One region of the Shewanella sp. T24-MNA-CIBAN-0130 genome, then DNA from elsewhere that is predicted to be linked to it. Evidence: predicted binding sites of a transcription regulator. Region 1 holds the regulator's gene; each other region holds the start of a gene.
The links. The regulator LexA, encoded in region 1, represses DNA repair genes until DNA is damaged. The targets are predictions, from matches to a motif close to TACTGTATNNNNATACAGTA.

Region 1 (10,434 bases):
ACGGTTTTAAACCAGCCAAAAATCATAAAAATAATGACGGCCAAACCCGCGAGTAAAATGTAACCCCCAGAGGTTTTTTCTGTGGTTAATTGTTGTATATAATTGCCAGCACCAAACGCAATTAAAAATAAACCAATAGCACCTATTATCGGCCACGCACTTTGGGATGGTACATAATAAGGTTGATACTTTGTTGTCATTTTGCTGCTCCTTGCTCTATGTCGATCGCTTGTTTATCGGTGATGTCATAAAGGGTATAAGAGAGAGTCAATGTATTAATGGACGCTGGTAAATCAGGGTCCACGTAAAAAATCAGTGGTAATTCTGCTGTGGCAGACGCTGCTAAGGGTTGTTGATTAAAGCAAAAACATTCCGTTTTATTGAAGTACGCCGCCCCTTGGCCAGGCGATACCGAAGGGATCGCTTGGCCTACGGTGTCGCGTGAAGACAGGTTTTTAACCAAAAATTGTGCGTGAGTAAGCTCACCAGGATGCACGCTTATTTGGTTAACTTTAGGGCTAAATTCCCACGGCATATTTGATTGAACTTGGGTGACAAATTCAATGGTTACGGTTCGGCTTTTATCAACCACCACCGCTTCATAGCTGCTGGCACTATTTTGGGTTTTGCCATTTATACCCAATGTATCGCAGAGCACGTCATAAAGCGGTACCAGCGCAAAACCAAATCCAAACATACCAATTGATCCAGCAATCAGCATGATTAATAACTTACGATTTGATCTTGTTGGTTGCGTCATCTCATTTAATCTCCGGCGGAGTGGTAAACGAGTGATATGGCGCTGGACTGGCAATCGACCATTCTAAGCCTTCTGCTGCTTGCCAAGGATTATCTCCAGCGGGTTTGCCACCCTTAATGCATTTGAGTACCACCGCGAGGAAAATAAACTGAGATAAACCAAATGCGAACCCACCAATTGATACAATTTGATTTACATCGGCAAACTGTACAGCGTAATCTGGGATCCTTCTCGGCATGCCTGCTAAGCCTAAGAAATGCATCGGGAAAAATAGTACATTGACGGAGATAACCGAACACCAAAAATGCCATTTCCCTAAGGTTTCGTTGTACATATGACCGGTCCATTTGGGCAGCCAATAATATGCCGCTGCCATAATGGAAAATATCGCCCCTGTGACCAACACATAATGAAAATGAGCCACCACAAAGTAAGTGTCGTGATATTGGAAATCAGCAGGGGTAATTGCCAGCATCAGACCCGAAAACCCGCCAATGGTGAACAGGATGATAAACGCGACCGCAAAGAGCATCGGTGTTTCAAATGTCATCGAACCGCGCCACATGGTTGCCACCCAATTAAACACTTTCACCCCAGTAGGGACAGCAATTAACATGGTGCAATACATGAAAAATAGCTCTGCAAACACAGGCATACCCGTGGTAAACATATGATGTGCCCACACCAAGAATGACAGCACGGCAATGCTGGCAGTGGCATAAACCATAGAGGAATAACCAAACAATTTTTTACGACTAAAGGTCGGAACAATCGCCGAGATAATGCCGAATGACGGTAAAATCATGATGTAAACTTCAGGATGACCGAAGAACCAGAAAATATGCTGGAACATCACCGGATCGCCGCCACCTGCGGCATCAAAAAAGCTAGTACCGAAAAACTTATCGGTTAACACCATGGTGACCGCGCCCGCAAGCACTGGCATCACCGCAATCAGTAAAAATGCGGTAATAAGCCAAGTCCACACAAACAGCGGTAATTTCATCCATGTCATACCAGGGGCGCGCATATTGACTATGGTCACGATAACGTTAATGGCGCCCATTATCGAACTGATCCCCATCATATGAATGGCAAATACAAACAAAGCGGTGCTGTCAGGACTATAAGTGGTTGAGAGTGGGGCGTAGAATGTCCAACCAAAATTAGGACCACCACCTTCCATGAATAGCGAACCTAGTAACATGGAAAAGGCGAACGGTAAAATCCAAAAACTCCAGTTGTTCATCCGCGGTAGTGCCATGTCTGGCGCACCGATCATCATTGGAATTAACCAGTTAGCTAATCCAGTAAAAGCTGGCATTACCGCGCCAAAGACCATAATAAGACCATGAACTGTGGTCATCTGATTAAAAAAGTTAGGTTCGACTAGCTGTAATCCCGGCTGAAATAACTCAGCTCGAATGACCATAGCCATCGCACCGCCAGTTAGAAACATAATGAAACTAAACCATAAATACAGCGAGCCGATATCTTTATGGTTAGTGGTGAGTAGCCAGCGCATTAGCCCTTTCGGCGCTCCGTGATGATGATCATCATGAGCGGTAGCAATTGTATCGTGCGTTGTTGTGCTCATTGTTTTCCCCTACTGTCCATGGCTAGCGACATCGGCAGCTTGCACCGCCTCGTCAGAATTATTGCCCCACGCATTGCGCTCATAAGTAATCACTGCCGCCATTTTTTGAGGGCTGAGTTGACTACTAAATGCTTGCATTGCGGTGCCTGGTTTGCCGTGCATAACGATATCGATATGTCCGCTAACCGGTCCGCTAACGACAGGGCTGCCAATAAGTGAAGGGAAAGCGCCGGGTAAACCAGCGCCAGAGGCCTGGTGACATGCAGCACAAACAGTGGCATAAACCTGCTCACCTTCAGCGATTAATTGCTCCAAGGTTAAGGTGGGCAGATCTGCCGCTGCAACAACTTCAGGTGTCACAACCTTGGCAACGGCTTCTATAGCTTGAGTGGTTTTTTCTGTGGCCGCATCGGTAATGTCTGTCGTTGTTGCGGCAATGGTACTTGCTGCATCGGCTACGACCTCGATCGGCTCAGTGCTTGACGCGTTACTACTTGAGAAGTTACCCACATCAGCTGCTTGAACAACATCGCCACTGTTGTTGCCCCAAGCATTTCGCTCAAAGGTAATCACTGCGGCAATTTCTATGGCGCTAAGTTGCTTGGCAAAGGCTTGCATTGCGGTGCCTGGTTTACCGTTTAATACAATATTGAGGTGATCGTCAACAGGGCCTTTTATGATAGGACTGCCAATCAATGATGGGAATACACCGGGAAGACCCGCCCCATTAGGTTGGTGACAAGCGGCGCACCGCGCTATGTACACTTGCTCGCCCTGCGTGTTTAGCTCTTCAAGGGACAAGGTTTGTGACATTGATGCGGCTGCAGCGACTGCAGCATTATTGGCCAGTTGTTTTTGTTCAACTAACCAATTATCAAAATCAGTCTCCGATAAGGCTTGTACCACAATAGGCATAAATCCATGGTCTTTACCGCATAACTCAGCACATTGACCGCGATAAGTTCCAGGCTTATCAATACGAGTCCAGGCTTCGTTGATAAAGCCTGGGTTGGCATCTTTTTTAACCGCGAAAGCGGGTACCCACCATGAGTGGATAACATCATCAGATGTCATCAAGAAACGCACCTTTTGATTGATGGGCAGTACTAGCGGCTTATCGACTTCAAGGAGGTAATTTTCGCCTTTGGCCTCACGGCCATCAATTTGCTCTCTGGGGGTGGATAATGAGCTGTAAAATTCGATGTCTTTATCAAAATAGCTGTAGTGCCATTTCCACTGTGACCCAGTAATTTTGATGGTCAGATCGGCATCGCTGGGATCTTCCATGGCAATTAAGGTTTTAGTGGCTGGAATAGCCATTCCGATTAAGATAATGAAAGGGATGACGGTCCAAGCAATTTCCACTTTGGTACTTTCGTGAAAATTGGCCGCAACGGCACCTTTTGATTTGCGGTGATAAATCATCGAATAAATCATGATCCCAAACACCACTAACCCAATAGCACAACAGATGTAAAGAATCGTCATATGGAGGTCATAAACCTTACCACTGATATCCGTCACGCCTTGGGTCATGTTGAGGGGCATTTCTGTTGCCCCAAGCGGAAGTGCTACCCACACAACCAATAAAAAATACAACCATTGCTTCACAAGACTACTCCCCTGCTAATTGCAAAATAGCAACTACAAAGAAAAGTCACACAGTAAATCTCAGCTCTATGCAAACTCTTCGGTTCCCGAAAAAAGCTTGATGAACTCAAAGTACTCTGGTGGTTGTATACAGACTGTCTACGCTTTTATTGTTAGCTGTGCACCACGCTTGTACCTACGACTGAACTTATCAATTTCTATTTGGATTATTTGTCTGACAGTAATCTTGATTACTGTCATTTTATCCAATTAAAGATGAAGAATGTTTCATCCTTGTTAACCACATTACTTGTAGATTAAACATTGATCAAGATCACTTTGTTGGTAAATAGGCTAAAAAAAGATGAAAAAAAGCCCTGAATTCAATGCAGGGCTTGGTAATTAAGGATTTATGCTTAGTGAAATGAGCAAAAATTACCTGCTCCACTTGTTAATGTAGAGTTAACAAGTTGATGTTTGTGAGGTAAGTGAGCATTCACATCTTCAATTACCACGCCTAATGCTCGCGCGCTCTTAGCGACAATTTCCAATCGACGACTATCGCGAGCATCGAGTGAACTTGTCCAAGTAACCACTGCACTAGAAGTTCCGCTCGTGAGAGCTTTTTCCATGGCCCATAATGTTTCGACTTCATCTTTGGTGTGCACCAGTAAAATACGATCCATTCTCACTCCAGCACTGGCCAGCATATGCTTATAGCCTATGTGAGGTGGACTAATTAATACAATCCATCTGCCTTGTTGGCTCAACGTCGCCAGTTGGCTACACAATTGACTCAGTTCTGCTTCACCTTGGGTGACAGTTTGTAATGTTTGAATGGTTTGGTTGCCATGCAGATCTGTTTCAGTTAAATCTACCCATAAGCCTGGGTGACGTGGCGCTACGCCCATTAGTTTGTTCATGACCAATCTCCATTACGGATAACGCCAACTGCAAGCCCTTCGATGGTTAGGCTTTGGCAACTTAAATCTACTTTTATCGGGTTATAATCTTCATTTTCTGCATGCAGATAAATCATATTACCTTTTTGTTCGAATCGTTTTACGGTGACGTCATCATCAACACGCGCCACCACAACCTGACCATTACGCGCTTGTTGCATTTTATGTACAGCGAGCAAGTCGCCTTCTAAAATACCAATGTTTTTCATGCTATCACCACGAACCCGTAATAAAAAATCTGCGGCGGGTTTAAACATATTTGGGTCGACTTGATAATATTGTTCTACATGCTCTTGCGCCAAAATAGGCTCTCCAGCAGCAACTTGTCCAATGAGTGGCAGACCGATTTCAAGCTGTTCTTCATGAGGTAAACGAATACCTCTCGAGGTACCAGGTATGATCTCGATAAAACCTTTTTTGGCTAATGCTTTTAAATGCTCTTCGGCGGCATTAGCACTTTTAAAGCCAAGACGACTCGCAATTTCAGCACGAGTGGGTGGCATACCTGTTTCGGTGATATTGTTTTTAATTAAGTCTAAAATTTCTGCTTGGCGCGGCGTTAACGGTCTCATGATGGTTCCTGTCTTTTTATACAGTGACTGTCATTATATACAGTGTTTTTGTTCGTGCAAGTATTAACCAACTCTTTTTTGAATATTGTTGGTCAAGTATCATTCAACAACCTGTTTCTATTAGTTATTGTGTATTGATTGTCTGATGTTATTTCTGATAGTGAGAACTCAAGCGTAAAGATAAATCGGTCTGATAGTGTAAGCAGGCTGGTTTCTGGTATCCTATACGACAATATTACAGTGGCTTATGTTGCGAAAATAACCATGTCAAAACCAGATTCAATATTTTTACGAGCGTTAAAATGGATTCAAAAATCGATGGTACTCACGGTTGTTGTGCCACATGATCCTTTTGACGATCTTAATTTAGATCCATCTAAACCTCTGATTTATGTTATGAAAACAGAATCAATCAGTGATGCCGCTGCATTAAGCGAAATCACTGAGAGCTTTGGTATGCCCAGTCCATATGAGCCACTGCAATTGGATGGCCTCAAAGTATCACGCATCGTTTGTCTTGAAGGCCGCAAACCGCTTTTTGGTAAACGCGAAAGCGGTGAAAAATTTATTAATAGTTTTACCAGTCTGTTAGCGCTTCATCGTCAATGTCCTGAGTTAGATATTCAGTTGGTGCCTGTGAGCCTTTATTGGGGTCGCACACCGGGTAAAGAAGATGACAGCATGAAAGCGGCTTTTTTTGAAAGGGAAAACCCGACCTGGCTGCGAAAATGGCTAATGATTTTGTTTCTAGGTCGCCACAATTTTGTACAGTTTTCTAATGCATTATCGCTTCGTCTTATGGCTGATGAACACGGTACCGATAAAAGAATTGCTCACAAATTAATCCGTGTTGCGCGAGTGCATTTCCGCCGTCAACGCAAAGTGATGACAGGGCAGCAATTACCGAATCGGCAAGTGCTTTTTGCGTCGTTACTTAAATCTGATGCAATCAAGAAAGCCATTGAAGAAGAGTCGGTAAACAAAAAAGTATCTGTCGAGAAAGCCCGTGAAACCGCCATTGAATACCTTGATGAAATTGCCGCTGACTATTCTGATAGTTTTGTGCGCATTGCCGAGCGCTTCCTCACTTGGTTATGGAACAAATTATACAGTGGTATCAATATCAAAGGTGCAGAACAGATAAGGCAGTTACATCATGACGGCCATGAAATTGTCTATGTGCCTTGTCATCGTAGTCATATGGATTACTTACTGTTGTCATATATTTTGTATTATCAGGGTATGGTTCCACCGCACATTGCTGCCGGTATTAATCTTAACTTTTGGCCTGCTGGGCCTATGTTCCGTCGTGGCGGAGCATTCTTTATCCGTCGTAGTTTTAATGGAAAAAAACTCTATACCGCAGTATTTCGTGAATACTTAGATCAGTTATTTGCTAAGGGCTATTCGGTCGAGTATTTCACTGAAGGTGGTCGTTCTCGTACCGGGCGTTTGCTAGCGCCTAAAACCGGTATGTTAGCGATGACTATTAATAGTGTGTTACGTGGCATTGAACGCCCTGTGACCTTAGTGCCTGTGTATTTAGGTTATGACCATGTGATGGAAGTGGCCACTTACCATAAAGAATTAAGCGGTAAGAAAAAGAAAAAAGAATCTGTTTGGCAGTTATTTGGGGCTCTGCGTAAATTAGGCAATTTTGGCCAAGGTTATGTGAACTTTGGTGAGCCGATTAATTTACAACATTTCTTAAACGAGCAGGCGCCAGAATGGCGTAAAGAGATTGCGAACGATCCTGATCAGAAACCATCATGGTTTACCCCATCGGTCAACTTACTAGCCAATCGTGTAATGACCAATATCAACGGCGCTGCTGCGGCCAGCTCGGTGACATTGACCAGTTTAGTGTTATTGGCATCAGAGCAAAATGCATTAGAAAGAAGCCAGTTAGAACGTCAGCTTGATTTGTATTTAGCATTACTTAACACAGTGCCTTATACCCATTACGCATCCGTTGCAGAGGGTAATGGCAAGTCAATTGTTGATCATTGTCTGTCGTTAAATAAGTTTGTCAGTACTAAGGACCTTATTGGCGAGATAATTTCGGTTGATGAAAAAGTTGCTATTACCATGAGTTATTACCGTAATAATATTATTCATTTAATGGCATTACCTTCACTCATCGCCAGTTGTTTAGTGCACTATGATGTGTGCGATCGCACCCGAATCCATGCCATAGTGATGGATTTTTACCCATTACTTAAAGCTGAACTTTTTATGGGTATTGATGATGTTCCTAAACATGTAGATTGCATTTTAGACTTTATGGTTGAACAAGGTCTGTTGAGCGGTAGCGATCAGTTGGTGATCACGCCTCACCATATTACTCAAGTGTTACTGCTTGCTGAAACCATCAATGAGACGTTGCAACGCTATGCCATTATCTTTAATTTACTGGCGATAAATCCGGAGCTTGAGCGTTCAGGATTGGAAACCGATAGTCATATGTTAGCCCAACGTTTAGGGGCTCTACATGGCATTACCGCACCAGAATTTTATGATAAAAAGTTGTATAACACCTTGAGCGTGAAACTAAAAGAATTGGGATATTTATGCAGTGTCGAGAATCGTTCTGAAGTGATAAGAATTCGAGATAATGCCAATAAATTACTCAGTTCTTCAGTAAGACAAACCATTGTTGATAGTGTGGCAGCGGAGCACGGACAATAATGGCCAACCACATGAATGCAGCAAAGCATCGAGCTAGCGGTAAGTCAGTATTGGGTGGGGCGATGATTATTGCTGGGACCACAGTCGGTGCGGGCATGTTTTCCTTGCCGGTCGTTAGTGCAGGAATGTGGTTTGGTTATTCATTAGCCATGTTGTTAGGTGTATGGTTTTGCATGTTAATGTCGGGTTTGCTGTTATTAGAAGCCAATTTGCATTTTGAACCTGGCGATAGTTTTGACACCTTAACCCGCGTAACTCTAGGGCAGTTTTGGCGGGTGATTAACGGCGTATCTATTGCCTTTGTGTTGTATATTTTAACCTATGCTTATATCAGTGGTGGCGGGTCGATTGTTAATCACAGCTTATCGGCTCTGGGTGTTAGTTTGCCTCAGAGCGTGGCGGGTTTGGTTTTTGCTATTGTCTTGGCACTTGTGGTGTTTATCAGTACTAAAGCGGTCGATCGGATCACCACCATCATGCTCGGTGGTATGATGATCACTTTCTTCTTGGCTATCGGTAATTTATTAATCGACATTGACACGGTGAAATTGGCGTCACCCGATGGTGAGTCGCGTTATCTGCCTTATTTACTCGCTGCTATTCCTTTTGGGTTGGCCAGTTTTGGTTATCACGGTAACGTGCCGAGCTTAGTAAAGTATTACGGTAAAGATGCCAATACGATTGTGAAAGCCATCGTTACTGGAACCAGTATCGCATTGGTTATTTATGTGTGTTGGTTAGTGGCGACAATGGGCAATATTCAACGCAGCCAGTTTGCCGATATTATTGCGCAAGGGGGCAATATCGGGGTGTTAGTCGCGGCCTTGTCGGGGGTGATTGCCAGCCAATGGCTTGATAACATGTTAACCCTGTTTGCCAATCTTGCCGTTGCATCATCATTTTTAGGGGTGACACTCGGGCTGTTTGACTACCTTGCCGATCTCTTTAATTTTGATGATTCACGCACCGGACGGATTAAAACGGCCGCGGTTACGTTTATACCGCCGACAATACTGGGTTTATTATTTCCGAATGGATTTATTTTAGCGATTGGATTTGCTGCGCTTGCGGCCACCATATGGGCCGTTATTGTACCCGCTTTGTTGGCTTATAAAGTGAGGCAACAATATCCCAATGCCGACGGTTTTAAGGTGCCAGGTGGGACTCCGCTGATTGTACTGGTGGTGTTGTTTGGGATGATCACAGCAACATGTCACTTACTGGCAATGGCGGATATCTTACCGGTATTTAAATAATCTTAACTTGTTACATAGAATTATAATTGTTCAAAAAAGCCTTCGTTTGAAGGCTTTTTGCTTTTCTGCTGATATCGACTTAACTTATGAGACACGTTTCATGTTGGCCATATAAAAGCAACTATTTTTTATAGAGGATGATGATAATGCAGGTACAAGAGTATCAACAAGGACAACCTTGCTGGATTGAACTAGCGACTCATGATTGGGCGGCAGGTAAAGCATTTTATCAGGCATTATTTGGCTGGGAAGCCGATGATATGCCCATGCCAGAAGGGCATTATACTATGCTGCAAATAGACGGTGATGATATTGCGGCAATGTACCCAATGCCGGCAGAAATGGAGGCATTACCTACTCATTGGACAATTTATTTTGCGGTCGATGATGTCGATGCTACCTCTATGGCTGTGATTCAAGCTGGAGGTGAGATTATTGCGGGGCCTCATTCTGTCGCAGATGCTGGTCGAATGGCGCTATGCACAGATCCAGAAGGCTGTCGTTTTGCATTGTGGCAAGGCCAAGACCATATTGGCATCAAGCGATCGCAAGAATCAAATACCCTATGTTGGGTTGAGCTTGCTTGTCGTGATACCGCTGGCGCGAAACAGTTTTATAGCCATGTATTAGGCTACCAAACCAAGCTAGCTGACATGGCTGAGTTTGAATACACGCAATTGTATGTCGGCGAGCAAGCCATTGGTGGCATGTTGGAAATGACTGAAGAATGGGGCGATGCTCCTGCGCATTGGATGAATTATTTTGCTGTCGACGATTGCGATGCTTCAGTTGCAAAAGCCAAAAGTCTAGGAGCTACCATCTGTGTGCCTGCGACCGATATTCCTGATGTAGGTCGTTTCTCTGTTCTTACTGATCCACAAGGTGGATTTTTCTCAATTATAACTTTATTGGATCCCACAACATAATCACGGATAATAAAGGTCAGAATTGGAACTTGAAGCAAAAAACTATGTCATTGCGAGTGGCTTTAAAGGATGAATAAAACCCA
Region 2 (10,434 bases), on a different contig from region 1:
ATAATAAAAATATGACACCGGTAGCTTCAACATCAGCAATAAATTTGGCCAAGAAATTGTCTGATGCAGGGATCCGACATCCTGCCGTATTGCATGCTGTAGCAATAACACCACGGGAATTGTTCCTTGATGGTGCATTAGCTCATAAGGCGTATGAAAATACTGCATTACCAATCGGGCAGGGACAGACAATTTCACAACCTTACATTGTGGCTCGAATGACTGAGCTTCTGTTACAGCATAACCCTCAAAAAGTATTAGAGATTGGAACCGGTTCAGGCTATCAGGCTGCTATTTTAGCATCGTTAATTCCAGAGTTATGCACTATTGAACGTATCAAAGCATTACAAATACAAGCTCGTCAAAGACTAAAGCGCCTAGACCTACATAATGTATCATTCAAATATGGCGACGGTTGGCAAGGGTGGCCAAATCGAGGGCCATTTGATGGCATTATGGTGACGGCCGCTGCAGCAAGGGTACCTCAAGCATTGCTTGAACAATTATCTGACCGTGGTGTATTAATTATTCCGGTGGGAGAAGACACCCAACAATTGCTTAAAATTACCCGTGTCGGACAGGCATTCCAATCTGAGATCATTGAGTCAGTTAAATTTGTTCCTTTAATTAATGGCGATTTGGCATAGTTAACCTCAGCTCTTTGTCCTGCTATATCTATTGCATTGCAATAGGCAAGCTATTGACGCGCAATGGGCCTTGTTGGCAACACAAATGGCAAGTTTGATATTGCAGACTTGGCGTAAACCTGTTTTTATCGATTTATCCCGTCTCTTATCCCGAGTTGAGCTTAGTCAACATGATAAAATGAGGTTTGATACATTAACGATATTTTCGTTTGCAACAAGCTTGTTTTAGCCTAACAATCACGTACCTCTCCTAAAAGGATTTTGTTTGATGAATACCGGTTGGCCACACTTTTTGGTCTTAGCAATTATGCTCACTGGATGCAGCTTTCAAGCTGATCGTCCCGCGCCGGTTGACAGTTTATCGTCAAATAATCATGGTCCTCGTTATCATAAAGGCTCATTAAAAACGAACAAATACAAAGTAAAGAAAGGTGACACGCTTTATTCAATTGCTTGGGGGGCAGGGCGTAATTTTGTGGACGTTGCCCGTTTGAACCATTTATCGTCTCCTTACATTATTTATCCTGGGCAAGTACTTAATTTAGCGGCCACTAATAATCGTCCATCGACAACCGTTCGAGCACCTCAACCTTATGTTACTTCTGTACAAACACAAGCCGTTACCAAACCATATATTTCGAGCTCAAATCGTTCTCAATTAGAAACAATCAAACCGAAGGATATTCCAAAGTCAAGCCCAGCAGTAGTTTCAGCCAGAACGAAAAAAGTTCTTGATCACAAAGTCAAGCCTGCGTATTCTGTAACAACTACCCAACAAACAATTAACCAAAGTGCAATAGGTTCTGTCGCAAATTTGCCACAGCAAGTTCAGCAATGGCACTGGCCAGTTAGAGGTCGAATAGTTGGATATTTTTCGGCATCAGAACAAGGCAATCAAGGGATAAAGATTGCTGGTAACCGCGGCGATATTATTAAAGCCGCAGCAGATGGGAGAGTCGTGTATGCAGGTAATGCACTGCGCGGGTATGGCAACTTAGTGATTATCAAGCATAATGATGATTTTTTAAGTGCTTATGCGCATGCCGACACGATACTGGTTAAAGAAAAGCAATATGTGAGTGCAGGTCAAACAGTTGCAAAAATGGGCAGTACCGGGACTAATCAAGTTATGCTTCACTTTGAAGTGCGCTTTCATGGTAAGTCTGTCAACCCATTACGATATCTACCTAAACAGTAATTGTTTAGTCACATAATTAACGGAGGATAAGCAATTGCAGTAGATTAAATAACATAAATTAGGTTTGGGAGAGCAATTATGAGCCGCAAAAATAATACTGCTTCAGCAGAATATCTTGTCGATCTAGCTAAACAACCACCGGGAGATACAACCGATCACCGTGATTTGGTACAACAACTCGAGATTGAAGAAAAAGTCCAAGATGACTTACAGAAAAATTTAGATGCTACTCAATTATATTTAGGTGAGATAGGTTTTTCTCCGCTACTGACTGCAGAGGAAGAAGTGTTTTTTTCACGTAAAGCCCTCAAAGGCTGCGAAAAATCTCGCAACCGCATGATCGAAAGCAACCTTCGCCTTGTCGTTAAAATTTCCAGAAGATATAACAATCGTGGTTTAGCGCTACTCGATCTTATCGAAGAAGGTAACTTAGGTTTAATCAGAGCGGTAGAAAAATTTGACCCTGAACGTGGTTTCCGATTCTCCACTTATGCAACATGGTGGATTAGACAAACCATCGAACGAGCGATAATGAACCAGACTCGCACTATCCGTTTACCCATCCATATTGTTAAAGAATTAAATGTGTACTTGCGCACAGCAAGACAACTTGCTCAAAAACTTGACCATGAACCTACCGCAGAAGAGATTGCCGAAAAATTAGATGTATCCACTGGTGATGTCAGTCGCATGTTAAAACTAAATGAAAGAATTACCTCGGTAGACTCGCCATTTAGTGGCGATAATGAGAAAGCATTAATAGATGTCATTGCTGATGATGATTCCGTCAGTCCAGATTATCGCGTACAAAATGAAGATTTATCTAATTCGATTGTAGAGTGGTTAAATGAGCTTAATACTAAACAACGTGAAGTGCTGGCGAGACGTTTTGGTTTACTCGGATATGAACCTTCAACATTAGAAAATGTCGGTGCTGAAATCGGGTTAACCCGTGAGCGAGTGCGCCAAATTCAAGTTGAAGCTCTCAAACGCTTAAAAGATTTACTTGGCGCGCAAGGGCTTTCAGTTGAAGCATTATTCAGAGACTAATGAATATTGAATCGATAATTGTTCAATAAGTACAGCTTAAGGTTTTGTCGGTATTCGGGTTGAGAACCTATATGAGTGGTTAATACTCCATCTCATGTATTTAGGTTTATCTCGTTAATTTATTTGAGCTTAATCGATGTAAACGTAAGCTCAATCGTTTGTTAAGATAAAAAGTTTGTTAAACAATTTGCCTCACCCCCCCCGATGTTTTTTGACGCCGCGTCCCCACTTTTAGTCCATTTCAGTCTCTCGTTTTTAGTCTCTCATTATTCCTGCTTATTGTGTCAGCCTATCATTGTTGCTGTGCTACATGGTCGCGAAATGCAGTATTGGAGTGGAAGCCTTGGCCGACTTCCACGGTTTCAATAACCTCAACTCGGTATAAGAGATGGGTAAGCTACCAAACGGCATTATTTGTTAACTTACGTTATTTGTTAGCTTACGTTATTTAAACGCTTTAATTCATATAAATAATCTAATGCCTGTTTAGGGGTTAAATCATCAGGATTAATTTGCGCTAACTTGTCCAACACTGGCGACGGCTCTGGTATTGGAGGTAATAAATTCATGCTCACTTGGATCGGATTTTGCTGTGATAAACTCATGTCACGGTTTTCAAGTTGATGCAGTTTTTGTTTTGCCGCTTTAATGACTGAGGCCGGAACACCTGCGAGCGCCGCAACTTGCAGACCATAACTTTTACTTGCCGCACCTTCTTGTACCGAATGCATAAAAGCAATGGTGTCATCGTGTTCTATGGCATCTAAGTGCACATTAATCACTGACGGTAACAGTTCGGGCAGTTGGGTGAGTTCAAAATAATGAGTGGCAAATAATGTCAGTGCACTAAGGTTTTTAGCGAGATATTCTGCAGCAGACCACGCGAGCGCTAACCCATCATAGGTTGAAGTACCACGGCCTATTTCATCCATCAACACCAAACTGTTTGCGGTTGCATTATGCAAAATGTTGGCGGTTTCGGTCATTTCAACCATGAAGGTTGAGCGACCCGATGCCAAATCATCAGAGGCACCAATGCGGGTAAAAATACGGTCAATCTCACCTATTTGAGCAGAATCTGCGGGCACAAAACAGCCAATGTGTGCCATTAATGTAATGAGCGCCACTTGACGCATATAGGTTGATTTACCGCCCATATTAGGACCGGTAACGATTAGCATTTGCCGTTGCGGTGTTAAAGCGACAGGGTTAGCAATAAACGCCGCTTGGCTGACTCGTTCAACCACTGGGTGGCGACCCGCATCAATATGAATACCAGTTTCGTGAGTCATTTGCGGACATTGGTAATTAAAGGTCTGGGCACGTTCTGCAAAATTACTCAATATATCAAGTTCTGCAGCAGCAGTAGCAAACTGCTGTAACTCTTGTAATTTTGGCAGTAATAAGTCAAACAGCTGTTCCCAAAGTTGTTTTTCAAGTGCGAGTGCTTTTCCCTGACTTGAGAGTACTTTTTCTTCGTATTCTTTCAACTCTGGGGTGATATAACGCTCAGTCCCTTTAAGTGTTTGGCGGCGTTGATAACTCAGTGGCACTCTGTCTGACTGTAAACGGCTCACTTCAATATAGTAACCATGGACGCGGTTATAACCCACTTTTAAGGTATTAATCCCTGTTTGTTGTTTCTCGCGAGCTTCAAGTTCGATTAAATAATCACTTGCCCCTTCACTTAACTTTCGCCATTCGTCTAATTCATTATTGTAGCCAGTACGGATAACGCCACCATCACGAATTAACATGGGCGGATTGTCTACAATAGCGCGTGCTAATAGGTCGTGTTGTTGTGGGAATTCACCTAATAATTGGACTAATGTACTCAATCGAGGTTGCTGGCATACCGCTAAGGTTTGCTGGATCTCAGGCAGAAGTGTTAATGCTTGCTTTAAACGTGAAAAGTCACGTGGTCTGGCGCTGCGTAGTGCCAAACGTGCCATAATACGTTCAATATCACCTAAGCTTTTTAGCTGTTCATGTAGCGTCTGATATAAGTCTCGCTCAATCAATTCGCTGACAGCGTTATGGCGATATTGAATCGTTTGGCGATGTCGTAATGGTTCGTGGATCCAGCGCTGTAACATGCGGCTTCCCATAGGGGTTGCGGTATTATCTAATACCCACGTAAGAGTGTTCTCACGTCCGCCAGACAAGTTTTGTGTTAATTCTAAGTTACGTCGAGTCGCGGCATCTAAAATTATCGATTCCGATTGATTAAAACGTACAATGGCGTTGATATGTGGCAACGCCATTTTTTGAGTATCTTTTACATACTGCATTAAACAACCTGCAGCTTGTAACGTCAATCGAGCATCACTCATCCCAAAACCATGTAAATCTTTGGTGCCAAATTGACTGAGCAGTAAATTCACACAAGTATCGTACTCAAACTCCCATTCTGGACGGCGACGAATGCCTTTCATATTATTGATTAATAACATGTCAGTAAAATCTTCACTGTAAAGTAATTCGGCAGGATTCGTGCGTTGTAATTCAGCTTCTAATGCTTCACGGGTGGGTAACTCTGCAACCACAAAACGACCTGATGAAATATCCAGTGTGGCATATCCAAATCCGTTTTTACCTTGATAAAGTGCCGCCAGTAAATTGTCTTGTTTTTCTTGCAGTAGGGCTTCGTCGGTTAGAGTGCCTGGAGTGACAATACGCACGACTTGGCGTTCTACTGGACCTTTTGATGTTGCGGGGTCACCAATTTGCTCACAAATGGCCACAGACTGACCTATGTTAACTAATTTTGCTAAATAGCCCTCAACGGCATGATAGGGAATACCTGCCATGGGAATAGGATCGCCGCCACTTTTCCCGCGAGCGGTGAGAGAAATGCCCAACATTTCAGAAGCGCGTTTAGCATCATCGTAAAACAGTTCATAAAAATCACCCATCCGATAAAACAATAACATATCAGCATGAGCAGCTTTTAAGCTCAAATACTGACGCATCATCGGGGTGTGTTTTTCTAAATCGCTGGTATCAATTACTGTCATTATGAACACTTCACTATTTAATCAATCTTAGGGGGCGTAATTTTATGGGGCTAATCTTAACAATATTTGTCCCCAGCGTATAAATAGATTCATAATAAAAAGTATATCTGGATAAAATATTGATGTGAAAAGGCAATTATCACAGGTTAAAAAATAAATTGCGCTCAGCACTTGATACTGTATGACTATACAGTATACTGATGAACATACTGAAATGGTTTACATCATTTCACCTAAGTCAAAACAGCATTTTACTAAACGTATTGAATGCCTTAGAGGGTTTTATAATGAAGGTTGATCCAAATAAAGAGAAAGCACTTGCCGCCGTTTTAAGTCAGATTGAAAAGCAATTTGGTAAAGGCTCAATTATGAAGTTGGGCGAAGATCGCACAATGGATGTTGAAACTATCTCTACCGGTTCACTTTCATTGGATGTCGCTCTAGGTGCGGGTGGTTTGCCACTGGGACGTATCGTTGAAGTCTACGGCCCAGAGTCATCAGGTAAAACGACGTTAACTCTGGAAGTGATTGCAGCGGCGCAACGCGAAGGTAAAACCTGTGCGTTTATTGATGCTGAGCATGCACTTGACCCTATTTATGCCAAAAAGCTAGGCGTAGATATTGATAACTTACTTTGTTCACAGCCAGACACCGGTGAGCAAGCATTAGAAATTTGTGATGCGTTAACCCGCTCTGGTGCTGTCGACGTTATTGTGGTCGATTCTGTTGCAGCGTTAACGCCAAAAGCTGAAATTGAAGGTGAAATTGGTGATTCGCATATGGGCCTAGCCGCTCGTATGATGAGCCAAGCAATGCGTAAACTTGCTGGTAACCTCAAGCAATCTAATACTTTGCTTATTTTCATTAACCAAATTCGGATGAAAATTGGTGTTATGTTCGGTAGTCCAGAAACGACTACTGGTGGTAACGCGCTTAAGTTCTACGCTTCAGTTCGTTTAGATATTCGTCGTATAGGTGCAATTAAAGAGGGCGACGAAGTCGTGGGTAATGAAACCCGCGTTAAAGTGGTTAAAAACAAAATTGCCGCTCCATTCAAGCAAGCTGAATTTCAAATTCTTTATGGACAAGGTATTAATCGTACCGGTGAGTTAGTTGACTTAGGCGTTGCTCATAAGCTGGTTGATAAAGCGGGTTCTTGGTACAGTTACAAAGGCGAAAAAATTGGTCAAGGCCGCTCTAATGCGGGTAAGTTTCTAACTGAAAACCCAGCCATTGCCAGTGAAATCAATACCACTCTTCGTGCTATGTTATTGAACGGTGGTGCTAATGCATCAGGCTCAAAAACTGAAAATGATGAGAATGTCGATCTTGAAACTGGCGAGGTATTCTAAGCCAGTCAGTCAAATATATCGCGGTAGCGCATCTTGCGCGCCGCGAATATTCCCGCCATGAAATATCCTGTAAGTACATACGCACTTAATGATGTTCCTAATGATGAGTCAGTATAATGACCCTAACAATAGTGATTAGCAGTTAACGATCCTATCACTTCAATATGTTTTTTATCATTGAGTACATGAGTACATGAGTACAGCATAAGTGTTAATGGTATTAATACTTATACCCCGTAGTTATTCACTGTTTTAACATCAACGTCCAACAAAGCCCACCTCAAGTAGCCATTTTTATATCTGCAACTTACGCGTAGCAACACACGACTCGTTAAAGCAGCCAGCCTCTTATTGATTACTTTTTACTGCTAATTTGTGTTCATGAACAAATTACTTTCTGTTAAGACCCGCTAATATTTATTGCACTCAATCTAATAGCCCTATTTATAACGCCTAATTGCAATAGTAATGCCTATGGTCAGTGGATTTTAATATTTGCTTGTTATTGGCTACTCTTATGGATTTCAACTAAGAGGGGAATCAAACCACTCATCTCGCATGTTGACGTAAATTCAGTATATAATGCCAACATTTACTGGCTTGCATGCCAAGCTCGTTACTTTTGTATTTTCTCTATTCAGGACCATTTATGTTTCAGACTACAGCAGAGTTAAGAAGTGCATTTTTAAAGTACTTTGAAGATAACGGACATCAGGTTGTTGATAGCAGCTCGCTCGTTCCCACCAATGACCCAACACTGTTATTTACCAATGCGGGCATGAACCAATTTAAAGATGTGTTCCTCGGTATGGATAAGCGTAATTACAGCCGCGCAACAACATCTCAGCGTTGTGTTCGTGCGGGCGGTAAGCATAATGATCTTGATAATGTGGGTTATACCGCTCGTCACCATACCTTTTTTGAAATGCTAGGTAACTTCAGTTTTGGCGATTACTTTAAAGAAGATGCGATTCGATTCGCATGGACCTTTTTAACCGAAACACTCAAGCTGCCAAAAGAACGCTTATGTGTCACCATTTATGAAACAGATGACGAAGCCTATGACCTATGGACTAAAAAAATTGGTGTGTCAGCTGAAAACATGATCCGTATTGGCGATAACAAAGGTGCATCGTTTGCGTCAGATAACTTCTGGCAGATGGGTGATACCGGACCTTGTGGCCCTTGTAGCGAGATTTTCTACGATCATGGCGATCATATTTGGGGTGGCCGCCCTGGCACACCTGAAGAAGATGGCGATCGCTTTATTGAAATTTGGAATATTGTATTTATGCAGTATAACCGTCAAGCAGACGGTGAAATGTTGCCACTACCTAAACCTTCAGTCGATACCGGCATGGGTATTGAGCGTATTGCTGCCATTATGCAGGGTGTACATTCAAACTACGAAATCGATATTTTTAAGCAGTTGATTGCTCAAGCCGCTAATATTATTGGTATTACTGATTTAGAAGATAAGTCACTACGCGTCATCGCTGATCATATCCGTTCATGTGCATTTTTAATTGCCGATGGTGTGATGCCATCAAATGAAGGCCGCGGTTACGTATTACGTCGCATTATTCGCCGAGCTGTTCGCCATGGCAATAAGCTTGGTGCGACTGACGCCTTTTTCTATAAATTAGTGCCAACGCTTATCAGCGTAATGGGCGATGCCGCAAATGGGTTAACACAATCTCAAGCCATTGTTGAAAAAGCCTTAAAAGCCGAAGAAGAGCAGTTTGCCCGTACCCTTGAGCGCGGTTTAGTGATTTTAGATGGCGCGCTGAACACCCTCCAAGGTGATACTTTAGATGGCGACACCGTATTTAAGCTGTATGACACCTATGGTTTCCCTATTGATTTAACGGCTGATGTTTGTCGTGAACGCGATATTAATGTTGATGAAGCCGGCTTTGACGTTGCAATGGCGCAGCAAAGAAGCCGTGCGCAAGCCGCAGGTAACTTTGGTGCAGATTATAATAGTCAGCTAATTATTGATGCACAAACCTCTTTCAGTGGTTATACCGAACTCACAGGGCAGCCGAACGTAATTGCTTTATATGTTGACGGTAAAGCGGTTGATACCGTGGTTGCGGGTCAAGATGCCGTTGTCGTATTAGACAACACCCCATTTTATGCTGAGGCAGGTGGGCAGGTGGGTGATAAAGGCCAACTGACAGCCGATGGTGTGGTATTTAACGTTGCTGATACGCATAAGTTTGGTCCGGCTACAGGTCATGAGGGTCAATTAACTCAAGGCCAATTAGTGCTAGGCCAGCAGTTAACCGCGCAAGTGGATAAAAAGTTACGTCATCGTACTCAGTTAAATCATTCCGTGACTCACTTATTGCATGCTGCATTACGCCAAGTGTTAGGTTCTCATGTGTCTCAAAAAGGCTCATTAGTGAACCCTGAACGCCTACGTTTTGACTTTGCTCATTCTGAAGCGCTCAAACCATCAGAGTTGAAAGCTGTAGAAGACTTAGTTAACACCCAAATTCGCCGTAACCATGCACTTTGCACCACTGAAATGGCCATTGATGAAGCTAAAGAAAAAGGCGCAATGGCTTTATTTGGTGAGAAATACGATGATCAGGTACGTGTTGTCACTATGGGCGATTTCTCTATCGAGTTATGTGGCGGTACTCATGTTGGCCGCACGGGCGATATTGGTTTATTTAAAATCACTTCAGAGGGCGGTATTGCTGCAGGTGTGCGTCGTATTGAAGCCGTCACTGGTGTTGCTGCTATGGCTTATATTGCCGATCAGCAAGCCGTGTTAGATGAAACCGCGCAACTACTTAAATCAGACAGTGCATCTGTTGTGGCTAAATTAAAAGCGCAGTTAGATAAAGTCAAACAGTTAGAAAAAGAGTTGTCTCAGTTGAAAGATAAGTTAGCCGCAGCAGCCAGTGCCGATATGGCAGGGGATGCAGTGGAGATAAATGGTGTTAAACTGTTAGTTAAACAGCTTAACTGTATTGACCCAGGTTCACTCCGTGGTTTACAAGATGAGCTAAAGCAAAAACTAAAGTCTGCGATTATTGTGCTCGGCACAGCTAAAGACGGTAAAGTGAATTTAATTGCTGGCGTCAGCAATGATTTAACTAAAAAGGTCAAAGCGGGCGAGCTCGTGGCAATGGTTGCACAACAGGTTGGTGGTAAGG
Region 3 (10,434 bases), on a different contig from region 1:
ACTGCTATCGACAATACCATAATAATAAATATTGGTTTAATAAAAGGTATTCCGAATCGAATCGCGCTTCTTGCGCCGATAAATGACCCCGCCATCATGCATACACCCATCCACAAGCCAAGCATCCATTGCACTTGCCCCACCGAGGCAAAGATAATTAATGCTGTAATGTTACTCACTGCTGTCATCACTCGCGCTAAGCCACAACTGTGAAGTAGAGGGAGCTTATGCAGTGAGATAGACGTTACCGTCCAAAAGGCACCAATACCAGGTCCTGCAAAACCATCGTATCCACCCAAAATAAAACCTTGGCTAATCTGTTTGTACTTTGGCGAGCGAGATTTGGGGACAGTTATATTTTTTTCGCCCATGGCTTTGGGGTTCAATAAGGTGTAAATCGCGATACTAATAATCAGCAATGGCAATATTTTCTCTAACCATTTAGCATCAATAAGAAACACTAAACCACAACCTGCAATAGATCCTATCAGTGTGGCAAAAAAGCACGCTTTCCATAATGCAGGAGTAAATAAATGTTGTTTATAAAAGGTGTAACTTGAGGTAAGAGAGCCAAAACAAGCAGCAAGTTTATTGGTCCCTAAGGCTAAATGTGGTGGAATACCGACGGTCAGCAATGCCGGAATAGAAAGAAGCCCACCACCGCCAACTATGGCGTCAATAAAACCAGCAATAATACCGATGACCGCTAATACAGCCCAATGGCTAGGGTCTAATAATAAATCCAACTCAATACCTATTCGATAACACGTCTAAAAGGAGGAAGGGCATCAATTAATGATTTGCCATAACGTTTAGTGACCAAACGACGGTCTAAAATGGTCACTCGGCCATAATCTTGCTCATTTCGTAACAGTCGGCCACAACTTTGGACTAATTTACGTGACGCATCGGGAATTGTCAGCTGTAAAAATGGGTTACCGCCTTTTACTTTTACATATTCGGCGTGAGCTTGTTCTACCGGTGATGTAGGAACCGCAAACGGGAGCTTGGTGATGATCAAGTTTGTTAAATAGTCTCCCGGTAAATCAAGGCCCTCAGAAAAACTGCCGGTGCCGAAAATAACACTGGGTAGCCCCTCATCACAACGTTTTTTGTGTTGCGTTAATATTTGCTGGCGCGGGATTGCACCTTGAACAAAAAGCTGGTCCTTAGGGATTTTACCTTCGACGAATTCAACCACTTTGTCCATTTGCCAGTATGATGCAAACAGCACTAAAGTGGCCATTTCACCATCGATTAATGTCACAATATGTTGTGCCAGTTCGGCGGTGTAATTATCGTTGGTAGGTTCATTAACCATTTGAGGAATGAATAAGGTTGCATTATTCTCATAGTCAAAAGGCGATAGTAAGGCTAAAAAGCGACTGCCATCGTTGATTGATAATCCGACTTGGTGGGCAAAATGGTTGAAGCTATTTAACGCCCGCAGCGTGGCACTGCACAATACCACTCCAGCGGCCTTTTGCCACAACATGGATTCCAGCATAAAGCCGACTTCTATGGGTGATGAACAAAATAAATAATCTTGTTGTTTGCCGGTAATTAACTCCGCCCAACGTGCCATAGGCGCGCCTTTTTTGCTGTCTTCTTTGGCCATCATCTTCCATAGCTTATGTAAGTTATCTAGCCTTTGTAAGATGACGCCGGTTTCAGACAATAATCCTTCCGACTGATGTTTAGGCACTTCACCATCTTTGATGGCTTCATTTAAGACTGAGACCACTTTATTAAATTGCTTTACCGCGGCGCCGGATGCCGTGGCAAGATTTTCTGCCTGTATTAATAATGATTGCGGTAACTTACCGTGTTCAAAACGAAGCCTAGATTCCGGATTGGCAAATAGCTGGGGTTGAGTATCACAATAATGAGCCACTTGGGTCAGTAAATTGGTTAATTCTGTGGCGTGATCGAGCATCGCTTGAACTGGAGCGATAATATGGGTGGTTTTAAGTTGATTTTGTAATTTTGAACAGGTTTTTGATGCCTTATCTAACCAATCACATGCTCCCCGCAGTGTCGCTTGCGCACTGGAGAAATCTCTGGCAACAAGGGGCAGGTGATGAGCTTCGTCGATGACATAAAACATGTCTTCTGGTTCAGGTAAAATGACGCCACCGCCGAGCTCTAAATCGGCAAATAGCAGGCTGTGGTTAACAATTAATACATCCCAAGTGTCGACATCTTCACGGGCTTTATGAAACGGACAATTATGGTGAGCCGACACTTGACGATGGCAACTGTGCTTATCACAACAAATTTGTTGCCATAAAAAATCAGGAATAGGATGCTCTAAGGTATCTATTTCGCCATTCCAGCGTTTTTGATGAAAATCTTGATGTAATTTTTGTAATTCATTAATTTGACTCTGATCGGGTTTAGTTTGCCACATGGCTATTTGTGAGCTGTCTTGTGCACCAATCATGGCTTCAAGTTTGGCTAAACACACATAGCGTTGACGACCTTTGACTAAACCAAACTTAAACTCAATACCTGATTGTTGTAAAAAATAAGGCAGATCCTTATGAAGTAATTGTTCTTGAAGTGCTACGGTTGCACTGGCAATGCAGACTTTCTTTTTACTGGCGATAGCTAAAGGTATCGTGCCTAATATATAGGACAAGGATTTACCAATACCCGTACCCGCCTCAACCACAATAATACGACGGTCTTTGTCATACTCACCTGCTAAAGTTTTAGATATTTCCGCTACCATATAGTTTTGTTCGCGACGAGAACGAAATTGCGGCATAGATGCGGCAATTTCTTTATAAATGGTGCGAATTTGACTTTTTATATTATCCGCTAGCATAGGAAGTATGATTTCTACATAGACTGAATTATGCTGTACATAATAACAGTGAATTAGCATGCCACGAAGTAATAAATCAAATTGAGTAAACTTGTGCAGGAATTCAAACCCGTAGTGAAGCCGACAAATCATCAACCTACTTATACCAATGTGATGGGACAAGTATTAACTCGCCATGCCATTTATCGTCATGGGCAATTAGTCCTCCAGTATTATATCAAAACCGCTCAGGGTCCTGTCTTAGCTGAACTTTATCACAGTGAGGTGATATGTTTTTGCCGTCAACAAGATGTCAATCAATTAATTAACACCGTCGGTTTTGCGCTTAAAGCGCAATCGATATCACTGATGAGCTTTGCCCATGAGCCCATTAGTGCCTTGTATCTTAAGTCAAATACGCAATTAAAATTACTCAGTCGCATTGCTAATGATGTCGGTATTAGTTTATTTGAAGCCGATATAAGGCCTGAGCAACGCTACCTTATTGAGCGTTTTATCGCCTTAGATATTGAATGCATAGGGCATTATCAAGAGGTTAATCCCGCTTCAACCATTCCAGTGTTATCGATTAATCGTGCCAGAAAAATGCCCACAAACCCACTTGCCTCGATACCGTTGAAGATGATTTCGTTGGATTTTGAGTGCAGTTTTGCCGGCGAACTCTATTCGGTTGGTTTGTATGGTGCCGATTATCAATGCGTGTTTATGGTGGGCGAACCACAACCAGAGTGTCATGACTTTATCATTTGGGTTAAGGATGAAGTTGAACTTATCCATCGATTAATTGCGTGGTTTAGCGACTATGATCCCGATATTATTATCGGCTGGGCTGTGGTGACCTTTGATTTAGCCTTGTTGTTCAAACGCTGTGTTTTACATCAAATTCCATTAATCATAGGCCGAGGTAATAGCGAACTGAGTTGGAAAGTGGCCGACAAATATCGACCTGAGACATTATCTCTACCTGGGCGTGTAGTCTTAGATGGTATTGATTGGCTTAAAGCCGCGTTTTATCAATTTGATAGCTTTTCGTTAGAGACGGTTTCGCGGCAATTATTGGCTGAAGGTAAAGCCATTGACCATGTTGAAAATCGTGGTCAACAAATTACTCATTTGTTTGAGCAAGATAAAAATGCACTGGCTTTTTATAACATGACTGATTGTCGCTTAGTGTGGGATATTTTTGAAAAAACCCAACTATTAGATTTTGCACTTGAACGCGCTAAGTTAACCGGCTTGGAGTTTGGCCGCGTTGGCGCATCGATTGCGGCATTTTATCATTTGTATCTACCACACTTACATCGAAGTGGCTTTGTGGCACCAGCATTCCCCGCAAGTGAAGGGTTAGAAAGCCCTGGCGGCTATGTGATGTCCTCTATCCCGGGTTATTATAAAGATGTCTTAGTATTAGACTTTAAAAGCCTGTATCCGTCGATTATCAGAACATTCCTTATCGATCCTAAAGGCTTAGTCGAAGGGTTACATGCGACAAATTTACATAATGATACCACCGCCGTGGATGGCTATTTAGGCGCTAAATTTAGCCGGGACAAGCCCATTTTACCGGCATTAGTCGCCAGCCTTGCAGAACAAAGAGAGCGGGCTAAACGTGATAAAAATGCCCCTTTATCGCAAGCGATAAAAATTATTATGAATTCATTATATGGCGTGCTTGGCTCTCGAGGCTGCGTATTTCATGATGCAAAATTAGCCAGTTCTATTACCATGCGCGGTCATCAAATAATGAAACTGACCAAACAATGGATAGAAGAATGCGGCTATCAGGTGATTTATGGTGATACTGATTCCACATTTGTGTGGTTAGGGAATAATCATGGCATCAAAGATATTCAAGCCGTCGGTAAACACCTGTCGGTATCAATTACTCAACGTTGGCTTGATTGGTGCGCACAAGAATACCAATTAAGCAGTTATCTAGAACTCGAATTTGAAACACATTTTGAACAGTTTATTATGCCCACGCTTAGGGGCTCAGATGAAGGCAGCAAAAAGCGTTATGTCGGTGCGGTGTTCAATGATGAGCAACAATTGAAGCTGACTTTTAAAGGCATGGAGCAGGTGAGAAGTGATTGGAGCCCGATAGCGCGTAGGATGCAATATCATTTGTATGAACTGTTTTTCAAAGGTGAGGATATCATTGATTACCTGAGCAATGAGATCGCGGCCATTAACAATGGTGCCAGAGACGATGAACTCATTTTTAAAAAGCGCTTAAGACGCAACGTTGAAGATTATACCGCTAAATCATCACCCCATGTAAAAGCGGCTAAACAGCTTGGTGAAATTTTAGGCGACGTCAACGTTACTCGAAAAGGTCAACAAATCCGCTACATCATGACTCTTACTGGTGCCCAAGCCATTGAAGCAAAACCACAAAATATTGATTATGAATATTACATTAGTAAACAAATTAAACCCATCGCAGAGCCTATTTTGCAACTGTGTGGACATAGCTTTGACTCACTGGTAAATAATCAACTCATATTGCTTTAAGTTTACTAACCTAAGCCTCTACTTTATGTCTTTTAGCGCGAGATAAAATGAGCTGTCTTTTTCTTTGTATTAATTAACAATTTATTAAGTACAGGGGGATTAAGCATCGTTTGATAGCTGAAATCTGACTATCTAAAGTTATGGTAGATCCCGCCGGATACAAAATGTTAAACAACTGCTACTTATCCCTATTATGAACAGTTAACATTTTTTATGTTCGCCATAATAATAAAAAAAATATCAACTTCGAAGAAATCGTAAAGCAAAACATGATGTTAGGTTTTTTATTTGGATTTGGATATTTATTTTATTTGAACATGATTTATTTCAAGCTGTTGTTTAAATTGATAAAAAAAACTCTCTGTTCATATTTATTAACAGCTTTAGTTGTTACATTTGATTAACTTTTGCGCTTATGGTGTTTCAAATGTTGATTAGTTGTATTAAATGTGATTTTATTGCACCTGCAATTGAGTGTTTGTAGTCAATTCGTTGCAAGCCCTCATTCGATAGACACCTAAAATGGTCGTCAATATTATAAGAAAGACATAAAAGTCCAGGGAGATAGACAATGCATAAGAACGTATTAGCTAAATCAGTGCGCTTAGCACTGATCGGTGGTGTAGCTGCAACTGCAACTGCATTCGCTGCACCAGTAGCTTTTGCTGCTGAAGATGGCGCAAAAGTAGAACGTATCGAGGTAACTGGTTCACGTATTAAGCGTTCTGACCTTGAAGGCGCTTCGCCAGTTACCGTAATTACAACGGAAGATATGAAGATGGAAGGTAACTTTACAGTTGCTGACGCACTTCGTAACAGTAACTTAAACTCTTTCGGTTCATTCTCTGAGCGTTCAGGTAGTTCTGCACAATCGCAAGCAACGATTAACTTACGTGGTGCTGGTTCAAGCCGTACCCTAGTACTTATCGATGGTAAGCGTTTCCCAGGTTCACCAACGCTAGGTGGTGCATCTGCTAACTTGAACGCTATCCCAATGGCCGCAGTAGAACGTATTGAAATTTTAACTGACGGTGCATCTTCTACTTATGGTTCTGACGCGATTGCTGGTGTTGTTAACATCATCATGAAAAAGAACTATCAAGGTATTGAATTCAACGTTGGTGGTGGCTCACGTGACCAAGACGGTGGTTTGACAAGTAAAGAATTCTCGGTTGTCGCTGGTTATCAAATGGACAAAGGTAACATTACTTTCTCATTTGACCACCAAGACCGTAAAGGGATCTCTGACGCAGACCGTCCATATACGGCAGCAAGCATGACAGACTTCAATGGTGATGGTGAAATCCAAGCCTATGAAGAAACTGCTGGTTGGAGTATCTATGGCGCAACAGTTGCGGCACCTGATTTCTCTACTACTCAAGCATCACTATTATGTGATGACTTAGAATCAGAATACGGTTCAAATGTATTCCAAACTGTTAAAGCAGACAACGATTGGGGTGGAGCTGGTTCTACTTACTGTATGTATGCGTTTGCTAACGTTTCTTATAACAAAGCCTCTACAGAGCGTAATACAGTCTATGTTGATGCTAACTATGAAATTGCTGAAGACGTAGAATGGTTTGGCCGTGTTATGGTAACTCAAGGTAACTCGTTTGGTCGTTATGCGCCTCCAGCTGCAGCTTGGAATAGCATGGCTGCAGACAACCCGCATAACCCATATGGTGAGGAAACTACTGGTTACTTCCGTTGGGTTGGTATTGGTACTCGTGATGGTAACGTAGACGATTATAACCAAGATTACCTTACCGGTTTACGCGGTACTATCAGTGCACTAAACGATGCTGAGTGGGAAGTTTACTACCATCACAATATCGCCGATAACAAGTCTATCGGTGAGTACTACTTAAGCTATGCCGGTCTTGCTTATAACCAAGCAAATGATATTGATTTAGGTTCTGAAGCTGGCATCAATAATATGAAAGCTACAACCTTAACTCAAGGTCGTGCCACATTTGATCAGTACAGTGCAGGTCTTGGTTTTGATGCGTTTGAATTACCTGCTGGTGCCGTTGCACATTATGTCGGTATGGAATATTTTGACCAACAGTATAGTGAAGTGTATGACGCTCAGTCAGAAGCTGGCTTGATTGGTGGTAGCGCGGGTAACTCTGCAGGCGGCGATCGTCAAGTATGGGCAATGTTCTATGAAGCGGTTCTACCGATAACAGATGACGTTGAATTAAACCTTGCGGCTCGCTACGATGATTACAGTGATTTTGGTAATAACTTTGCGCCTAAGGCCTCTGTTCGCTGGCAAGCACTGGAAAACGTTGTCGTACGTGCGTCGTACTCTGAAGCGTTCCGTGCTCCAGCATTAGATCAGTTATATGCGGCAACCACATTCAGCGCTGAAAGTGGTAAAGATTATCCATTCTGTCAACAATCAGGTACTTCTGATGCCGATTGTAGCGAAAAACAGTACGATACTTACATTCGTGCTAACGATACCCTAGGTCCAGAAACGTCAGAATACATCAACTTTGGTGTAGCATGGGATATCATTGATGACATCGGTATTAAGGTTGATTACTTTAACCTCAATATTGATGATGTAATCAGTCAACGTACTAACACCAACGTAATGCGTGGTATTGCTGCGGGTACGCTGGAAGAAAATGAAACTTTCTATGTTAACCGTGCTCCAACTACGGATGGTTCATTAGGTCGTGCTTTAGAAATTGGTACTGGTTACGGTAACACTGACAAGTTAGAGATTACTGGTATAGATGTCGCGTTAAACGCGAAGTTTGAAACAGCAATTGGTGATATTGGCTTTAACTGGAACAACAGCTTCGTGCTAGAATACATCGAAGAAGTTGAAGCTGGCGGTGAAGCGATTGATACGGCTGGTTGGAATGGTTCACCAGACTATAAGTCTAACTTTACCACTAACTACAGCATGGGTGACCATCGTGTATCTTGGAACATGAGCTACACAGCTTCTACTTATGAAGATGATGACACAGGTAACTTAGATTCTTGGTTAATCCACAATCTAAGTTATGTGTATGATGCGGGTAACTATGGTTCACTACTGTTAGGCATCAATAACCTAACAGATGAAGATCCAGTGTTGAGCTCTTTTGGTACATACGATAACGCTGATCTGTATAACAACTACGGTCGTGAATATCGTGCAAGTTATACTCTTAAGTTCTAAATTCTAATAGCTCATTAATTAGATACAAGAAAGGCTCCTTCGGGAGCCTTTTTATTTAGTCTATTATGAACCCTCAGCTAGGATAATAAACGATTATTAAACCGCTCTTTGTCCTGCGGTCTGCGTTGCTTTGACTTGTCATCGACACGCGATTAACACATAAATGTGGCTTATTAGCAAAACTAATGGCAAGTTTGATATTGTGGACTTGAAATAAACCCGTTGTTATCGATTTACCTCATCTCCCATCTCGAGTTGAGGTTATTTAGCAATATGTTGTGATTAATTGAGGAGATCAAATGAATAATCACTGGAGTGAATATTGGCAACAAGGACACACAACTTCATTCGGTGAGGCAATATCAGGTAATTATGAAGGGATATTGAAAAGTGTTTGGCAACCGATATTTAATGGTCTAAATGAAGATTTTTTGGTAGTCGATGTTGGCACGGGTAATGGCTCTTTACCTCTTTTATTGCGTGACGGATTATTAACCAGTGAGTTAACCGGTAAAGTGATTGGTGTAGATTTAGCTGAAGTCAGTTTAGTTAACTCGGAAAATCAAAACGGCCATAAAATCGACATAGCCTTAATGTCTAATACTCGCTGTGAACAACTCCCTCTTGAATCAAATTCTGTTGACCTTTATATATCTCAATTTGGTTTTGAGTATTCAAACGTTGAAAAGTCACTTGAAGAAGCGACTAGAGTGTTAAAAGATGGCGGTCAGTTTGGCATTGTTTTTCATCATAGCCGTTCAATGATCCTTAACCGAAATAGAAAGATTTTAACCTTAATAGAAAAAGAAGAAGTTAATTTACTGATTAATTGTTTAACTAAAATGGCCAATGCCATGGGCAATATCACTAGTCAAAAAGATGTTGAGCGAATTAAGAAAGACCCTAAATGTGAAGATATTAGAGCAGAAATTAATCATTTGATTAAATTGTTAGTCGTTTTCGATGAAGCCGCTGCCCAGGATTCTGATTTAATGCGTTTTGTGGCTGAATTTTTTAAGGCCGGCTTATTTTGGCCTGTTACAAAAAAATTGCAATTTATTGAATTTATTACAATACAAATGGAAACGTTAAGACTACGATTAACTGAATTGATCAATGCTTCTTTTGATGAATCTAAATTGGCAATCTTTGTCGATAAACTCTACCAAAACAATATGATGTTAAATGAACTTAAAGTACTTAAAAGTGAACAAAATGAAGTTTTAAGTTGGTATTTACATGCTACAAAATTTATTTATCAATTAGAAAGTAGATAAATAGAAGGTAAAGTTGTGTTGCCGTATTTTTGTAACTAACTGAATGAAAACAAATAATTTTTTTATATTAGCATTAAATTATCACGCATTTATGTTAAAGACGTTTGATTATTAACCTTTCGTCAACATTGACCGCTTTAACTGTTCTTTCCAGTAGTTTTTAAACTTTGTAAATGTTGACATAGGTCGACATTTTGTGAAATGATGCCAGCGGGTCTACACTTTAACCGGTGTAGAAAAGGGAAGAAAAACTAACAATCACAAGAAAAAGACGTACTTAGTTGAAGTAACATTGATTAACAATTTTAGATCAAGGTTATTTTGCAGAGTTGAACTTTTTAATTCACTTCAAATTGGTTGGGAACTATGTCCAAGGTAAGCAATAGAACAAAAATCGCTACTGCACTTGTTGGCGCTCTGGCTTTAGCTGGTAGCAACTTCGTTGTTGCAGGCCCTCTCGCTGAGGTTCAAAAAGCCGATAGCAGTCTTAATGCTGCATCAGCTGCGTCACAAAAGAAAGTCGACAAATATTTCGACCAAGCACAAGACATGCTTTTTGAGTATAGCAACGTTGCTGATGAGCGTGAATCACTGACATCATACAATGATTACGTTGCGGGCTTAGTAGC

Region 2: the regulator LexA is predicted to act here: its motif matches at 6,088-6,107, upstream of recA (recombinase RecA).
Region 3: the regulator LexA is predicted to act here: its motif matches at 2,862-2,881, upstream of dinG (ATP-dependent DNA helicase DinG).

Annotation. Positions count from the first base shown of each region.
Region 1 is NZ_JBEOPP010000002.1:131,528-141,961, reverse strand. Features, by position in the region: gene AAEZ02_RS01650 (cytochrome c oxidase subunit 3) at 1-200, opposite strand, end outside; gene AAEZ02_RS01645 (cytochrome c oxidase assembly protein) at 197-760, opposite strand; gene ctaD (cytochrome c oxidase subunit I) at 762-2,357, opposite strand; gene coxB (cytochrome c oxidase subunit II) at 2,367-3,968, opposite strand; gene AAEZ02_RS01630 (cell division inhibitor SulA) at 4,364-4,870, opposite strand; gene lexA (transcriptional repressor LexA) at 4,867-5,481, opposite strand; gene plsB (glycerol-3-phosphate 1-O-acyltransferase PlsB) at 5,746-8,169, shown strand; gene mtr (tryptophan permease) at 8,169-9,425, shown strand; gene AAEZ02_RS01610 (VOC family protein) at 9,572-10,351, shown strand.
Region 2 is NZ_JBEOPP010000043.1:1,556-11,989, reverse strand. Features, by position in the region: gene surE (5'/3'-nucleotidase SurE) at 1-15, shown strand, start outside; gene AAEZ02_RS15750 (protein-L-isoaspartate(D-aspartate) O-methyltransferase) at 12-647, shown strand; gene AAEZ02_RS15745 (peptidoglycan DD-metalloendopeptidase family protein) at 913-1,845, shown strand; gene rpoS (RNA polymerase sigma factor RpoS) at 1,924-2,895, shown strand; gene mutS (DNA mismatch repair protein MutS) at 3,330-5,912, opposite strand; gene recA (recombinase RecA) at 6,200-7,264, shown strand; gene alaS (alanine--tRNA ligase) at 7,914-10,434, shown strand, end outside.
Region 3 is NZ_JBEOPP010000006.1:18,101-28,534, forward strand. Features, by position in the region: gene AAEZ02_RS03775 (TSUP family transporter) at 1-746, opposite strand, end outside; gene dinG (ATP-dependent DNA helicase DinG) at 755-2,830, opposite strand; gene AAEZ02_RS03785 (DNA polymerase II) at 2,984-5,344, shown strand; gene AAEZ02_RS03790 (TonB-dependent receptor domain-containing protein) at 5,916-8,528, shown strand; gene AAEZ02_RS03795 (class I SAM-dependent methyltransferase) at 8,828-9,805, shown strand; gene AAEZ02_RS03800 (DUF3450 domain-containing protein) at 10,172-10,434, shown strand, end outside.